4 regions of the Rhizobium sp. HT1-10 genome follow, and region 3 is predicted to be linked to each of the others. Evidence: riboswitches for the same ligand, from Rfam matches in the RefSeq annotation. Region 3 holds a riboswitch; each other region holds the start of a gene.
The links. Region 3 has a riboswitch for cobalamin ahead of VH564_RS07995 (ABC transporter substrate-binding protein). Riboswitches for the same ligand answer to the same signal wherever they lie in the genome.
Positions count from the first base shown of each region.

Region 1: another riboswitch for cobalamin. It lies ahead of VH564_RS22760 (HoxN/HupN/NixA family nickel/cobalt transporter); the one in region 3 lies ahead of VH564_RS07995 (ABC transporter substrate-binding protein).
Region 2: another riboswitch for cobalamin. It lies ahead of cobU (bifunctional adenosylcobinamide kinase/adenosylcobinamide-phosphate guanylyltransferase); the one in region 3 lies ahead of VH564_RS07995 (ABC transporter substrate-binding protein).
Region 4: another riboswitch for cobalamin. It lies ahead of bluB (5,6-dimethylbenzimidazole synthase); the one in region 3 lies ahead of VH564_RS07995 (ABC transporter substrate-binding protein).

Region 1 is NZ_JBCEBQ010000012.1:44,334-48,554, forward strand. Features, by position in the region: gene zigA (zinc metallochaperone GTPase ZigA) at 1-747, shown strand, start outside; gene VH564_RS22760 (HoxN/HupN/NixA family nickel/cobalt transporter) at 833-1,891, opposite strand; cobalamin riboswitch at 1,976-2,178, opposite strand; gene VH564_RS22765 (alpha/beta hydrolase) at 3,065-3,799, shown strand.
Region 2 is NZ_JBCEBQ010000003.1:588,779-592,999, reverse strand. Features, by position in the region: gene cobN (cobaltochelatase subunit CobN) at 1-255, opposite strand, end outside; gene cobW (cobalamin biosynthesis protein CobW) at 494-1,540, opposite strand; gene cobU (bifunctional adenosylcobinamide kinase/adenosylcobinamide-phosphate guanylyltransferase) at 1,544-2,068, opposite strand; cobalamin riboswitch at 2,220-2,611, opposite strand; gene VH564_RS11400 (chloride channel protein) at 2,778-4,221, shown strand, end outside.
Region 3 is NZ_JBCEBQ010000002.1:607,601-611,821, forward strand. Features, by position in the region: gene VH564_RS07985 (ABC transporter ATP-binding protein) at 1-297, opposite strand, end outside; gene VH564_RS07990 (FecCD family ABC transporter permease) at 294-1,337, opposite strand; gene VH564_RS07995 (ABC transporter substrate-binding protein) at 1,334-2,350, opposite strand; cobalamin riboswitch at 2,527-2,754, opposite strand; gene VH564_RS08000 (ABC transporter substrate-binding protein) at 3,259-4,221, shown strand, end outside.
Region 4 is NZ_JBCEBQ010000005.1:148,041-152,261, forward strand. Features, by position in the region: gene VH564_RS15125 (DUF1003 domain-containing protein) at 1-442, opposite strand, end outside; gene VH564_RS15130 (TolB family protein) at 630-1,460, shown strand; cobalamin riboswitch at 1,498-1,700, shown strand; gene bluB (5,6-dimethylbenzimidazole synthase) at 1,743-2,432, shown strand; gene VH564_RS15140 (DUF2865 domain-containing protein) at 2,439-3,575, opposite strand; gene VH564_RS15145 (acyl-homoserine-lactone synthase) at 3,715-4,221, opposite strand, start outside.

The DNA of each region.
Region 1 (4,221 bases), on a different contig from region 3:
GATCGCGGCCAGACGGCTGGGGAAGACGATAATCGAACGCTGGTCGATCTTCTTGTCGAGCAGATCGAATTTGCCGATGTGGTCATCCTTAACAAGGTTGGGACAGCGTCAGCCGATCGGCTCGATGCTGCGCGTAAAATCATCGTCGGCCTTAACCCGGACGCAAGGTTGATCGAAACCGATTTCGGCCGTGTGGAACTTAGCGAAATCATGGGAATCGGTCGCTTCGATCTGACGAAGGCCGAACAGCACCCGCTCTGGTACAAGGAGTTGCATGGTTTCAAGGACCATATCCCCGAAACCGAGGAATATGGCATCCGCTCCTTCGTCTACCGGGCCAAACGGCCCTTCGAGCCCGCAAAATTTCAGGCATTTCTGAATAAGCCCTGGGGCGGCGTCGTGCGCGCAAAGGGTTTTTTCTGGCTTGCAACGCGACCCCATTGGGTTGGCGAGTTGAGCCAGGCAGGCGCAATGGTGCGTACCGGTAAGATGGGCCTCTGGTGGGCAGCCGTGCCCAACGAGCAATGGCCGAAGGACCGTCAATCCTGTGAAATAATCTCGTCGTTCCTCGATCCCGTTTGGGGCGATCGACGTCAGGAGTTGGTGTTTATCGGTTGCGATCCGATGGAGGAATCTAAGATTACGGCCGAGCTTGACGAATGTCTCGTGAAGGAGAAGGAATTTGCCCCAGACCGTTGGCGTGATCTTCCCGACCCCTTTGCCAGCTGGAGCCGCCAGGTGGCGTGAGGTCGAGCGATGATGACCTGCGGGTTCGGGCCTGCATAGAGACAAGGGGCCGTCGCAATGGCCCCTTGAAACCTTTGCAGCAGCGTCAGACGGGACTTTTGATTTCGACGTCGTCCAGGCCTTTGGCTTTGTAGATCACGAACGAGAGTATCCAGGCGAGAAGGAAGACGCCGATGATCACGAACCCGAGATTGTTGAAGTTATCGTTCAATCCGGCGACGATGTCCCAGAGGCCACCTTCCAACCCCAGCTTGTCACTGATCAATCCCAGGGCCTCGATGCCGCCGATGAGCACGGCTACGATGATCGAAACCAGTGTGATCGTCATGTTGTAGTAAAGTTTCCGCATCGGCTTGACGAAGGCCCAATCATAGGCGCCGAGCATCATGACGCCGTCAGTGGTGTCGATCAACGACATGCCGGCAGCAAACAGCACCGGGAAGACCATGATCGCCTCGACCGAAACGCCCTTGGCCACTTGTGTCGCTGACACGCCGAACATAGCGACCTCGGTCGCCGTATCGAAGCCAAGGCCGAATAAAAAACCAAGTGGAAACATATGCCAACTCTTGGTGACCAGCTTGAACATCGGGCGCAATATGCGCGCGAGAAAGCCTCGATTGTTAAGGAGAAGGTCAAGATCTTCCTCGACATAGGTGCCCCCTGCCCGCACGCGGCGGTAGCTCTGATAGATCGACACGAAGATCACGATGTTCATCGTAGCGATGATCAGCAAAAACAATGCCGAAATGCTCGTGCTGATCGTGCCGCCAATACCCTCGAGGCTCTGGAACCCACCAAGCAGCGAGGATGCCGCCACCACAGCTCCAGCAACCAGTACGACCACCGTCGAATGCCCGATTGCGAAAAAGAAGCCGACGGAAACCGGCCGCTGTTTCATTTGCATGAGCTTTCGGGTGACATTGTCAATGGCGGCTATATGGTCGGCATCAACGGCATGGCGAAGGCCGAGCCCGTAGATTACGAGTGCCACGCCGAGTAGCGCAGGCTCGTCCCAGAAGGCGACAAGCGCCCATAGCCAGGCTCCAAAATTTAGAACGGCAAGAACCGTATAGATCGTCACGAGACGTGCCTTGAGATCAGGCGTGCTTTCGTCGAAAAGTCTGGTGATATTGGTAAACATGGGAAGTCCTTTGTGTGACGTCTGCTGTCATGGCAAAGGTGACGGAAATCCGCCGCGTCGAGACACCCCGCCCCACGCTTATGCCAATGACGTCCGATGATGGCAGGTCTCCTGACTTGCGGGTCGTTGCCGAATCCGCCTTCCCAGTCCCCATGTGGACCAGTGGCATCTTGGATGAAGCTCGTCGCTTACAGTTGCGGGGACAGTCCCGGTTTTGGCCCCTGATGGGTAATCCGCACCGTGTTCCCTTTTGATCCCATACGGGAACCATCGCGGAGACTATTACGAATACGAGGTGGCCACGTCAATCAGTGCAGCGTGCTGCCGGCCGAAATTCGGTCGAGCTTGATGACTTGGCATTTCTGCTGCCATCCAGTAAAGGCGGTTTCACGAATTCAGAGCGTGCGCTATCGCGTACAAAGCGTTCGTGCTGGAATATTGCTCCACCGACAAGGTTGCCAGATGAAGCTCATCCTCAGCATCACCATTATGACTTTTGTGGCCGTGATCTGGGCTGGGGCATTAGCCGCGGCCGGTTTGTGGATTGCTCGCCTCATAACATAGAGCGTGCATGCGTTCAGGCCGTGGGAGCGTTTCCGCCCCTCTGGGATTGGTCATAAGATGGGAGGCGTCCCGCTCCGATACAGACCGAAAACCCTTTAAAACAGCGGCCCAGATGAGTTAAATGATGATCCAGCACGTCCTAAAGCAAGTCTTGCTGATCCTTATGTGGGATGGCACCGAGCGCGTGACGACATGTCAGCTCCAGACGCTTTGTATAGCTGAATGCCTAGATCTTCGCAGTCTAGAAGACTCGGTACTGTTCGAAGGTGCCGATGGACTTAGACGGATAGAGAACGCCTCTCGCGTATTCGCGACAAAGTTAGCAAGACCGGGCGGGAGGGCGAATGGCTGGTTAGCAAGTCGGGCTCTTTGACTGTAAACACGTCCAAACAGAAACTTTCCGGATTGCTGTAAATGCCAGGCAAGATCCACCTTTACGAAAATCGATGTTGATCTCAGATTGCATGGGCGATACGACGTCAGCGCGACCCGCAGCGCCTGATATTGGTGACAGAATTGAGTACCATTTGCGCTCACAGTTGGGATTTTGACGAGCATTTAAAGCTTAACGCTAGATCGAGCAAATGCAGGGCTCAGGAATTTCTAAAAATGCTTTGGACATCAATTATCGCGATCTTTTTGGGGCTATTTCTCTCTGTTCAAGCGGCGCCTTCTCACGCGCGCTCCAGTCATTATGTTAAAAACGGCACCGCAGTCGCGATCGGCCAAACATGGAACATCTTGATCCCTGTGCCAAATCCCAAGGGGAGTCTTGTGATTGTTGTTGGAGGCGATGGCATTCTCGATGTGTCAAAGGACGCAAGTTTCACCAGAAATGCCGATAACGTGTTGATCCGCAACCGCGATGCCTTCGCCAGTGAGGGCCTCAATGTGCTTCTGATAGACAAAGGAACGAACCTTGCCGAAGCTGTCGGGTTCATGGCCGAAAAAGGGCGGCCTGTGACCGTCGTCGCGACCAGTGCAGGAACGCCGCGAGCGGCAGAAGGGATAGCAATGGGAGCTCGTCCTGATAGGCTTATACTCGCGTCCGGTTTTCTAACGCCCATATCAGGGCCAGGAAAGTCCGTTTCGAGTATCCTAAACTCGACATCATTGTTGCCGCCAACATTGGTAATCTATCATCGGAATGATGCTTGCCGTTTCACGAGTCCGTTAGGTGTCGCTCCATTCTTGAAATGGGCAGGCAGGCGTGTGGAGGCTAGTTGGTTGGATGGTGGCACCGCGGGAAAGAACCCCTGTAAATACGACTCTCATCACGGCTTCGCGGGCCTAGATCGTGAATTTGTTTCACGAATTGCGAGGTTTGCGAGCGCGCGAGAATAACCGATTTCGCCACTCGCTCTTGGAAACGGCTGCCTCTCCGTTGGCATGAACGGATAGCTTCGGTTCACAGCTTCGGTATTTGCTGGCCCAAACCGGACCGCTGCAGAGAGTTGACACATCGAGCGACGGCTACGGTTCGTAAACTTTTAGGTCTTCAAAGGAATTGAACTTTCGACTCCTTTACCAAAAATTATTTTGCTTGGAGATTTCGCACGTCAGCTTATTTAGGCGGCTGCGGCGGGGCGGTTATTTGCCGGCTCTTCTACAGTGTGTTCCGATAGATTGCCGGCAGGTTCGGGATCCTACTCGTTCGGAATGCGCAAACGCTCGATTTCTTCGATCGCCGTTTTAACGACGACGGCCTGCCTGGTTTCTGAAGCGACAGCCTCATGGACCAGATTCGCCAGAACAATTCGAAATTC
Region 2 (4,221 bases), on a different contig from region 3:
CGCCCGGACGATGATCATCTTGGCGTGGCGGGCGGTGCGCTCGACATAGGTGTCGACCGACATCGGATGTTTCATGCTGATGAGGCTCGCCAGCCGCAGCGAATGCGGCCCCTGCTGCTGACCATGGGCGGCAGCGATGGCGGCAAGCTCGGTATCGGCCGCCGACAAAAAAAGGATGTCGCCCGGCGTCTGGCCGAGATCGATCGCCTCGTCGCCGTCGGATATCGAGCCTTTCTGGGCTAGGAGGAGATGCATGCGGTATCTCCCTGGATGGTATTTCGGGTGGGGCGGCACCCCCCTCTGTCACCTCCGGTGACATCTCCCCCACAAGGGGGGAGATTGGCTGGGGCGGCCTCTCTGCTCACACGAAGACCACCGCCTGCAATAGGCTCATTTGGACGAGAAAGTATCAGCCGCAGCCTCCCGATCTCCCCCCTTGTGGGGGAGATGTCACCGCAGGTGACAGAGGGGGGTAAGCCGCGACGCAGCACCATCAGACCAGCGCCTCGATGGCGCCGCGCACAGCCGCATGGTCCATGTCGTGCAGCCCGATCACCACCAGCCGGGTGGCCCGCACCTCGCCCGGCGCCCAGGCGCGGTCGAAATAATGGTCGACGCGGCTGTCCACCGCCTGCAATTGCAGACGCATCGGCTTGCCCGGCACATCGACGAAGCCCTTGAGCCGCAACACGTCGTGGCGGCCGATCACCGCCTTCAGCCGCTCGATGAAGGTGACCGGCTCGGCGATCGGTCCGAGGTCGAGGATGAAACTGTCGAACTCGTCATGGTCATGCGGCGTCCCGTCGGCATGTTCGATCTCGTGATGGGAAAGGCGGTTGCCGACATCGTCCTCGGTGCCGATGCCGAGACCGAGCAGCACGGTGGCCGAGACCTCACCGTTGCGCGCCTCGATCATCGCCGGCTTGCGCTCGGTCCGCGACAGGACTTCCGCCCTGACGGCGGCAATGCCGGCGGCATCGAGCAGGTCGGTCTTGTTAAGCACGATCAGGTCGGCGCAGGTCAGCTGGTCCTCGAACAGCTCCTCGATCGGGTTGTCGTGGTCGAGCGAGGCATCCTCGGCCCGCGCCGCGTTGACCGCGTCGTGGTCGTCGGCAAACCGGCCGGCAGCGACGGCCACGCTGTCGACGACGGTGATCACGCCGTCGACGGTCACCTGGGTGCGGATGTCAGGCCAGTTGAAGGCGGCGACCAGCGGCTGCGGCAATGCCAGCCCCGAGGTCTCGATGACGATGTGGTCCGGGCGCGGCGAGCGGGCGAGCAGCTGGGTCATGGTCGGGATGAAATCGTCGGCGACGGTGCAGCAGATGCAGCCGTTGGTGAGCTCGATGATGTCGTCGGCCGAGCAGTTCTCGGCACCACAATCCTTGAGCACGTCGCCATCGACGCCGAGATCGCCGAACTCGTTGATGATGAGCGCGATGCGCTTGCCGCCGGCATTCTGCAGCAGGTTGCGGATGATGGTGGTCTTGCCGGCGCCGAGGAAGCCGGTGATGACCGTGGCGGGGATTTTCTGTTGCATGGTTCAGCCTTTCATTTTCAGCGGCAGCCCGGCGGCGACGAAATAGACGTCGGTGGCAGCGGCTGCGATCATTTGGTGGAGACGGCCGGCGTGGTCGCGGAAATCGCGCGCCATGCGGTTTTCCGGCACGATGCCGAGGCCGACCTCGTTGGAGACGAAGACCAGGCGCGCCCGGGCGCTGGGCAGGAATTGGGTGAGGGACGCGAAGGCGGCAGCCATGTCGCGCTCCTCCATCATCAGGTTGGTGACCCAGAGCGTCAGGCAATCGACCAGGATGGCGCGGCCGGGCGCGTCGACAGCTTCGAGCGTGCCGACCAGATCGAGCGGTTCCTCGTGGGTCGTCCAGCCCTCGCCGCGATCGGCGCGATGCTTCTGGATACGATCCGTCATCTCCGCATCCCAGGCGCGGCCGGTGGCGATGTAATGACGATCGAGGCCGGAGCCGGTGACGAGGGATTCGGCAAAGGTTGATTTTCCGGAACGCGCGCCGCCGATCACGAAGGCGGTGCCATGGGATGGGGATGTCATCAGGCTTATCCGATCCTCACGCGGTTGTGCGCGAGGCTGCGAACAGGCAGCCGGTCGGATCGATGGAACGCGTCGAATGGACGCGCGAAAACAACTGTTCAGCCATGACAACCTCCGTGCTGGCATCGGGACGACGTCCCCGGGTTGGGCTTTTCGCCCGGCACGGATGGCAGGTCTCCTGGCTCACGGTTGCGGCGCTCCGACCGGAACGACTTGCATCGTCCCGGTCGGAGGCCACGGATCTTTCTCGCCTTCCCGGCAGATCAACATGAAAAGGCGGACGATTCGTAGCTAAGGAGGCGTCCCACCCCGGTAGATCATGCTGCCACGCCAGTGGCTTTTCCGCTGTCTTCGGCGAAAGGGCCGCCCGCACCATTGCAGGACATCCCCCGTCGCGCCCGAACACCGGACGAAAGACCCTGACCGTTCTACAGTCGCGGGGTCGGCTGTGATAAGAGCGCCCTGGATGGGTCCGCCCGGTCACATTCCCTTTTGATCCCATACCGCTGTCGCGGCGCAGGAACCTTCCGTTATGAAAGACAAGGATTAGGACGTCGCCTTATCCAAGTCAACTGATCGACGATTTTGGTTTCTGCCACATATATGCCCGTACGACGCAGGAATCCTTCCCGGCGTCGGTCTTTTCGTCGCAATTGCCGGTGTAAAGACGTCCGAGATCAGCAACCCGTCCTCTTTCATGCGTATCGCCATGCTTCAACGATTTCATTCACCCCGCTTCGGCACGCTCAGAACACTGTTCGACGCCGGACGGATGCGAGCGATCCTGCGACAGAGCGAAGTCGGCCTGGTGATTGCCGGAGCCTTCGTCGGCATCACCTCGGGTCTGGCCGTCACCGCAATGAGCCTGATCTCCCGCCAGATGCACATGCTGATCTACGGTGTGGGCGACGATGGCCGGCTGAGCAGCGCGGTCATCGACAACAAGCTGCTGCTGTTGCTGGCCCCGATTGCCGGCGGCGTGCTGCTCGGGCTCATGCTGTTCATTCTGTCGAAGACCCGCAAGAAGCCGATGATCGACCCGATCGAAGCCAATGCCCTGCATGGCGGCCGGCTGTCGCTGACCGACAGTATCCTGGTGTCGATCCAGAACCTTATTTCCAACGGCTTTGGCGCGTCGGTGGGGCTCGAAGCCGGCTATACGCAGATCGCGGCGGGCATAGCCTCGAAGCTCGGGTTGAAACTGCAGCTGCGCCGCGGCGACCTTCGCACGCTGGTCGGCTGCGGCGCGGCCGGAGCCATTGCCGCCGCCTTCAGCGCGCCGCTGACCGGCGCCTTCTACGCCTTTGAGCTGATCATCGGCAGCTACACCATCGTCACCCTGACGCCGGTCGTCGTCTCGGCCCTTGTCGCGACCCTGGTCGCCCGGCTTCTGGCCGGCAACGACGTGATGATCGACATCGGCGATTTCGGCAGCGTCGTGCCGGCCGACTACATTCCGGCCCTGCTGCTCGGTGCCGTTTGCGCCGGCTGCGGTATCATTCTCATGCAGGGCGTCTCCTTCATCGAGGAGCTGGCGCGCAAGAGTGCCATCCCGCAATACGTCCGTCCGGCCCTCGGCGGCATCGTGATCGGACTGCTGGCGCTGGTCTCGCCCCAGGTTCTGTCGGCCGGTCATGGAGCGCTGCATCTCAATCTCGGCCGCGATGTCGCAATACCTGCCCTCATGGGCATATTGCTGCTGAAAGCGCTGGCATCGGCGGTTTCGATCGGTTCCGGCTTCCGCGGCGGCCTGTTCTTCGCCTCGCTGTTCATGGGCGCACTACTCGGCAAGATCTTCGCCTATTCCGCACCCTATTTCGACCACGCGACCCTGACGCCAATTATCTATGCCGTGGTCGGCATGAGTTCGCTCGCCGTCGCCGTCATCGGCGGCCCGCTGACGATGACGTTTCTGGCTTTGGAGATAACAGGTGACTTTCCAATCACCGCGCTGGTGCTTGCCGCCGTCATAACCTCGTCGCTGGTGGTGCGCACCACCTTCGGCTACTCCTTTGCCACCTGGCGCTTTCACCTGCGCGGCGAGAGCATCCGCAGCGCCCACGATGTCGGCTGGATCCGCAACCTGACCGTCGCGCGCATGATGCGACCCGATGTGCGCAGCGCCAACGTCAACATCAGCATCGCCGACTTCC
Region 3 (4,221 bases):
GAGCCGGACGACGTCGGCCACGGTCAACTGGGTTTCGGTCGTCGATTGCTGCTCGACGAACCCGACGCGGCGGGCAAGCTCGGCCCTCGACAGCGCGGCGACGTCCTGGTCGCCCAACCGTATGATGCCGCTGCTCGCCTTGCGCAACCGGCAGATCAGCCGCAGCAGGCTCGATTTCCCCGATCCGTTCGGCCCAAGCAGTCCCAGAACCTTTCCGCGCGACACGTCAAGGCTGATGCCGTCAATGATCAGTGTATTGCCGGCGGAAAACGATACCTGATCGACCGCAATGCTCATGAGTTCCTCCGAACGCGATAGAGGATGATCGCAAAGGCCGGGGCGCCGAAAAGCGCTGTGACCACGCCGATCGGCAAGATCTGTTGCGGAATGATGATGCGCGAGACGATGTCGGCCGCGACCATGAAGATCGCGCCTCCCAGCGCCGTTGCCGGCAGCAGGCGCCCGTGCGACGGCCCGACGAGAAAGCGGGCAGCATGGGGAATGACAAGCCCGACGAAGCCGATGGAGCCGACCATGCTGACCACGCTTGCGGTCATCAAGGCGGTGGTGCCGAGCAGGACGATCTGCACGCGCCGGACGGCAATGCCGAGCGAAGTCGCCGCGTCGACACCGAACACGAAGGCGTCCAGCGCCCGGACGTGACAAAGACAGATGACGAAGCCCGCCAGCGTCACCGGTACCGAGAGATAGACGTCCGGCCAGCGCACGCCGCTGAACGAACCGAGCAGCCAGAAGAGCACGCCCCGGGCCTGTTCGGCATTGGCCGATGTGGTGACGATGTAGGAAGTCAGGGCATTGAATAGCTGCGATGCGGCAACGCCACAGAGAATGATGCGGTCGCCTGAGCCGCCGGCACTGACTGCAAGAATGCCGACCAGCCCGAAAGCGACGACCGCCCCGATGAAGGCGCCGCTGGAAAGGCCGAGCACGCCGTAGCCGACGCCGAGGATCGTGATGCAGACCGCGCCCGTCGAGGCGCCGGCCGAGATGCCGAGCACATAGGGTTCGGCCAGCGGATTGCGCAAAAGCGCTTGCAGGATCGTGCCGCAGAGCGCCAGGGACGCGCCGGCGCTGGCCGCCACCAGCGCCCGGCTGAGACGATAGTCCCAGACGATGCCCTGGTGGATGCGGCTGATGTCGAAGGCCGTGCCGAAGAGGCGGTTCGACACCGCCTCCGCCGTCGTCAGCAGCGGGATCGATATTTCGCCGATCGACACCGCCAGGCTGATCGCCAGGCCGAGCAGCAGGATCGCGGTTGTGGCGAGCACGGAGAGGGCCCACCACCGACCATATCTCTCGCCTGCCGCCGCGTTCACTGGGTTGGGCCGAAGGACTTGATCCCCTTGGCGAGGACCTCGATGCCGTCGATCGTCCGGATCGTCGGGTTCATCGACTGGGCGTCCATCAGGACGAAGCGCTTGTTCTTGACGGCATCCATCTGGCTTGTGACCGGGTCGCTCTCAAGGAAGTCGAGCTTTACCTTCGGATCGTCGGCGGCATAGCGGCGGCGGTCCATTGTCGCGATGACGATAACGGCCGGATTGGCCTCAGCGATCGTCTCCCAACCGACAAGCGGCCATTCTTCTTCCGTCGTGACGACGTTTCGGGCATCCAGCGTCTTCATGATGTAGGCCGGCGCGCTGTTCTTGCCGGCGATGAAGGCGTCGCCGCGAACGTCCTTGCTGGAGTACCAGAAGACGACGGGCAGGTTCCGGGCCGATGGACCTTCTATGGAAGCGACGGCGGTCGCTTCACGCTTGCGAAGGTCGGCGATCAAGGCATCGCCGCGCTCTTTGATATCGAAAATGTCAGAGAGTTGGCTGATTTCCTGGTAGATCAGGTCCATCGTGAACATCTCCCTGCGAACGCCGTCTCCGCCACCGGCATTGACCTTGGCGACGCAATCGGCCGGCGAGATGTAGCTGTTGATGCCGAGATCGGAGAACTGCTCCCGCCGGCCGACGGATCCCTGCGGGCCGACATGCCATTCAAATTCCGCCGCGACGAGATCGGGCTGTTGACCGACAACCGACTCGAAGCTCGGATCGTTGTCGGCGAGGCGTTTGATATGGCTGTTTGCCTCCGCATATTGCGGCAGCACCGGGCCGACCCAGACCGCCGTGCCGGCAATCTTGTCGGCAAGACCGAGCGAGAGGAGGATTTCCGTCATGCCCTGGCCGATCGACACGATCCGCGACGGAGCCTTGGTGAAGGTGACCTGCTGGCCACAATTGTTGATAGACAACGGATAGGCCGTTGCGGCATGGCCGGGAGCGGCGGCGACAAGGAAGCCGCAGGCAAGCGTGATGCTGGTCAGAAAATGGCGCATGATCATGTCTCGATTTGGGGGAATGGCGAGCGTCACCGCGCCGCTGGTGGCGACGTGGAAACTAGGTCACGCCGGGACTAACGACGGAAAATCCAATCGAGACGGATGCGTGCCAAGGCATGGCGAAGGGTAAGATGGGTCATATCTGTTCCTTTCCGGGCATCCCCGCCCGGGTGATTGGATGGTGCTTGACGGCAGGTCTCCTGACTTGCGGATGTCTGCTTCCCATCTGCCTTCCCGCGAAACCTTCGCAGTGGCATGGCCCTTGAGCCCGAGGATGAGCGGCAATCCGCTTACAGTTGCGGGGGCAGTCACGGTCTTGGTCCCTTTTGGGTTGCCCGCACCGTGTTCCCTATTAATCCCCTTGGAGTCATCCTAAGGGAACCGTCATTGTCATCTATGACAGCCCTGCGATCCGGGTCAAGGCCGTGCGTTGCGGACGCGCCGCTGAAACTAGGGTTGCATGCGCTCACGGCGGTGCAGCGGTGCCTTTCCAAAGGAGGTGCGCAAGTTTGCATAAAGGGTGAATCCGTCTTTCCGTATCATCGATATAAAATGTTATAACGTTACAAACGTATTTCAGGTTGCCTGTCAAGTCGCTCGGTGAGGAATGCGGCTTTGGCTGCATAGCCGTTGAAAGCCGCGTGCGAAAGATCGCTAAAATCACTTCGGGCGGTTGACTTCCAAGCGGCATACAAAATACAGGAGTGAAATACTCCACTTATTTGTCCCGATCGTTGGATGATATTCGAGGGCGCTTCCATGCATCATCACGCCACACGCTTTTGCCTGATCGCTGCCACCTTCACGAACTTAAGCCGCCGGTCGGACGTCTTTCCGCGCGCAACGCGATAGGCCACGCCGGCTAAGCTTCTTGCGGCTGCGACAACAAGACGGGAATGCAGACTTTGCCTTTTTCATTTTTCAGCCGACGCGACATTCTCTGCGGTATGACCGCAACCGCGGCCCTTGCGGCCCTGAAAATGCCCGCCATCGCTGCGGATGAGCCCCTGCGGTTTGAGTGTGACTATGGCGTGGCCGTCCTGCCGAAACCTGCGCAGCGCGTCGTCTCGCTCGGCTACACCACGCAGGATACATTGCTCGCCCTCGAGGTCGTTCCCCTTGCCATTCGCGATTGGTACGGCGATCAGCCGTCGGGCGTCTGGCCGTGGGCGCAACCCTATCTGAAAGACGCCCATCCGCGGCTCATCAAAGGCGCTGTCAGCCTCGAGCTCATCGCCACCCTCAAGCCGGACCTCATCGTCGCCATCAGTTCCGGGATTACGGAAGCGGAATATGCCGGACTGTCGCGCATTGCGCCGGTGCTGATGCAGCCGAAGGGCGTTTCCACCTATGGCCTGCCCTGGGATGAAATGACATTGCTGATCGGGCGCGCCGTCGGCAAGGATCGGCTTGCCGCCGAACTGATCGCCAGGACGCGCCAGACGATTGCCACTGTCCGCCAGCGACATCCCGATTGGGCCGGACGTACGGCCACCGCCGCCTACCACGAGGGCGGCGAGACCGGCCTGTTCGCGCCTTCCGACACCCGCGGCCATTTTCTGGCGGAACTGGGATTCCAGCTGCCCCCCGCAGCGATGGGTCTTATCGGCCCAGGCGGGTTCTATCAGAAGCTCTCGCCCGAGGACCTTGCCGTCCTCGAAGCGGATCTGCTTCTTTGGGTATCGGCGTCCGAGGATGCCGGCGATCTGCGCAAGCTCCCCATGCGGCTGCTGTTGAAGTCCCACACGGAGGGACGCGAAGTCTTTGCGGGCGCAACTGTTGCTGCGGCGATCTCTTTTGGCAGCGTTTTGTCATTGCCCTTCGCGGTAACCTCGCTCGAGGCGGATATCGCGGCTGCGCTGGATGGC
Region 4 (4,221 bases), on a different contig from region 3:
GGTGCAGCGACAGCACCTCGAGCTCAGCCTTGAGGTTGACCTCGTAGTCCTTCGCGGCCTCGAAGCGATCGCGCTCGGCCTGGCGGTTCTGCGACATCATGATGATCGGGGCCTGGATGGCAGCGATCATCGAGAGGATCAGGTTGAGGAAGATGAAGGGATAGGGATCAAAGGCGCCTGATGCGAGGATGAAGGTGTTGAGCGCAGTCCAGGCCACCAGGAAGGTCAGGAAGGAAATGATGAAAGACCACGAGCCGCCGATGCGGGCAATGCTGTCGGCGACGCGCTCGCCGAGCGAGGCATTGGCCGAGAATGCAGCGTTGACGTCGGTCGAGATGACCTTTCGTTCATGGGCCCGCTTCAGCACACGCTTCTCGATGGCACCAAGATCCTCGGGGGGCTTGTCGAAATGGGACTGGATCAAATGCGGAAAATTGGGCATGCGTCGCTCCGGTTCTGTCTGGCTCCACTATTCGGTTGAAGCAGGCAATTGCAACGGCAAAACAGCGCAGCCGGCAGCGTCTCACGCATTCGCGCTCCGGCCTGCGGTTGCCGTCAGGTGGCGGCCCCGTTAAAACAAGCCTGCCGCCGGCAATTGAGGGCGGCAGGAATTGGAAAGCGGGTGAGGCATGCGCAGTTCGATCGAGATATTCAACATTGCCACGAAACAGTCACGGGTGGTCTGGCAAACGGATCGCCTCGTCGAGGCGCCCAATTTCTCTCCGGACGGGCGCTACCTGCTGGTGAATGACGAGGGGCTGCTTTACCGCCTGTCGCTCGACGGCAAGGCCGATGTCGAACAGGTGGAAACGGATTTTGCCACGCGCTGCAACAACGACCACGGCATATCGCCGGATGGTTCGATGATTGCGCTCTGCGACAAGGTCCAGTTCGGAAAATCCTGCATCTATCTCGTACCGGCGGAAGGCGGCACACCGCGTCGGGTCACGGCCAATCTGCCCTCCTACTGGCATGGTTGGTCGCCGGACGGACGGCGGCTCAGCTATTGCGGCATTCGCGGCGATCTCTTCGATATCTACACGATATCGGTTGACGGCGGCGAGGAGACGCGGCTCACCCATGGCGAAGGCCGCAACGACGGCCCGGACTGGTCCGCCGATGGCCAGTGGATCTATTTCAATTCGAGCCGCAGCGGCCGTATGCAGATCTGGCGCGTCCGGCCTGACGGCACCGATCTTCAGCAATTGACCGATGACGAATTCGGCAACTGGTTTCCGCATCCTTCGCCATCAGGCGACAAGGTCGTCCTGCTGTCCTACGACGGCGACGTCTTCGATCACCCCCGCGATCTGCCTGTGCGGCTGCGGCTGATGGATATGGATGGCGGCAACATCACCACGCTGTTCGAACTGTTCGGCGGTCAGGGGACGATCAACGTGCCCAGCTGGGCGCCTGATGGCGATGAATTTGCCTATGTCCGCTACGAAGCCGAGGTCTGAGTTCATCCCGATCGGCTTGCCTTCGTTCGGTAGATCACGCATATCACTGCCATCAGGTGCCCGCGAGAGCGGGAGAATCGGGAAGCCGGCGAAAACCCGGCGCGTGCCCAACGCTGTATGGCGGATGGCGATGCATGGGGGCGGTTGCCCCCAGATCGATGTCACTGGTCGCCAGACCGGGAAGGCAGCATCGACCAGACGACGCCGAGCCAGAAGACCGGCCTGATGCGATAGACTTGCCCGCGCGGACGGCGGGCGGTTGGCATTGTTGGGGAGAAAACGATGCAATCCGAAGCGAAGGACGATCTCGTCCGGGAGCAAGCCTTTTCCGTTGCCGAGCGCAACGTCATATACCACGCCATCGAAACCCGGCGCGACGTGCGCGACCAGTTCCTGCCGGACCCCTTGCCTGACGATCTGATCGCGCGTCTCCTCGGTGCCGCCCATCATGCGCCTTCGGTCGGCTTCATGCAGCCCTGGAATTTCATCCTGGTGCGCGACGCTACCCTTCGGCAACGCGCCTTCGAAGCCTTCGAGCGCGCCAATGAAGAGGCGGCACTGCAGTTCGACGGCGCCCGCCAGGACAGCTACAGGGCGCTGAAGCTCGAAGGCATCCGCAAGGCGCCGCTCAGCATCTGCATCACCTGCGATCCGGATCGGGCCGGACCGGTCGTGCTCGGTCGGACGCATAACCCGAGGATGGACGCCTATTCGACCGTCTGCGCCGTGCAGAATCTCTGGCTAGCGGCGCGGGCTGAGGGCGTCGGTGTCGGCTGGGTCAGCATCTTCCACGATGCCGACCTCCGCGCCTTGCTTGGTATCCCAGAGCGCATCGAGATCATCGCCTGGCTTTGTCTGGGCTTCGTCGACCAACTCTACGGGGAACCGGAACTCGCCGTCAGAGGCTGGCGCCAGCGCCTGCCGCTTCAGGATTTGATTTTCCAGGATGGCTGGGGTCAGCAGCGGCGCTGACGGTCGCTACTGTTCCGGCTGCAGCCTTGGGCCGGCGGGGCGGTCCAGGTCGAGCTTGTGCTGATCCGACGACAGAAAGGCCGGACCGACCTGTCGCGCCTTGTCTGTTGCCGGGTCATAGGGGCGATCGACCGGCGGAGCGTCGCTTTTGGAAGGGGCGGGTGCGGCGGCCGGAGGCGTTGCTTTCGGGCCGATGGTGGTGATCGAGCCGGCGGCAGGGGCCTCTGATCGGCCGCTCATGGCGTTCTGGCGCCGCATTTCCTCATAGTAAGCCGGCAAATTGCATGTGCAGCTGGTCTTCTCGTTCGGCGGCCTTTTGCGATAGGCGAAGGCATAGGGCATGGCGCTGTAGGGCGCTCCGGAGGAGGCCGAGATCATCGCCGACGTCTCCTGGTTCGGCAGCTGGTGGAAGAACAGCTCGGTCTTGACGCCCGGGCACATCTTGGCGCAGGTCTCGCCGTCCCGCGGGAAGTCGCTCGCTGTCGCATTGGGTGTCATCGGAAAGAAACCACCGTCGCAGGTGCGCACACAAACGGTACGCACATTGCTGCCGGCATAGGATTGACCGACGGCGTAGCTCTGGCCCGGTGATAGCGGCGGCTCGGCGCCGGTCGAGGGGCCGCCGCTGCGGTCGAGTGTGGTAACGCCGGATGAACCTGGGCCGGGCGCTGCATCCAGCGGCGGCGGTCGGTTGCTGATGATGGTGTCGCCTTGGCTGCTGTCGGGTTCGTCACAGCCATTGGCGGTGAGGGCGCTGGCGAGCCGTTGGCGCTCGCCGTCGCTTGAATTTCCGCCCTTTTGCAACTGGTCGCGCTTGGCAATGAGGTCGTCGAGATTCTGCTGCATCCGCCGCAGCGTATCCTCGATCCGCCCGCAGGTGCCGTCATCGTCGCCGTTGATGATGACCATGCTGCCGGAGGAGCACTCGTTGTCCTCCAGGTCGTTTTCGACCTTGCGGATCTCGGAACTCTGTTCGGCAACGGCGCTGCGATATTGCCGAAGCTGCGTGCCGGTGCCGATTGTCTCGGTGAGATCGGCCATCCGGCCGCGCAGGTCGTCGCAGATTTCGTTCGTCTGGGCAGCCAGCGGCGCCGTCATCGAAAGCCACGTGCCGATCGCGAAGAATGAATGTTTCCAGCCCACCGTGACGCCTCTGGCCTGCCCTGCTTGAATGCGCCGCGACGCTCGGGAAGCGTGCGGCGAGTCACCCTATAGCACAAGCCAGCCATTTGACGCCGCGCGACTTGCGCCAGCCCTGCGACCCAGCGACTGGCGCGATTGGTCATGCGGCGCGGGCAAGCGCCACCGTCGTCTCCGGCGGCAGCACGGTTCCGTCGATCTCGGCCACGGCCTTCATCCGCTGCAAGAGCCCCTGGTTGACCTCCCAGGAGACGGCGACGGCATGAACCGAACCGATCTTCTGCGGCTCGCCGATGCGTTCCCCGGGGCAACCCATCCGGCGAAACATGCGCTCCAGGAAGACGTCGGTGACGGTGACGATATGGGTCAGTCCGGACGACAGGCCGAGTTCGCCGACGCCGCACATCAATTCGGCGGCCGCCACCGTCACCTGGTTGGAGGCCCGGTCCTGCGAGATCTCCGGGTCGATACAGAAGCGGCTGGATTCCCAGACGGTGGCGCTGCGGATTTGCGGTCGGTGACCGAGCAGGATCGGAAAGGTGTCGTCCAGCATGTTCGGCCCGAGCGTCGGCAGCAGCCGCAGTGCGCCGCGTAGTTTTCCCGTCTCATCCGAATAAGACATCACATAGATCGGGTTGGACAGGTCGTA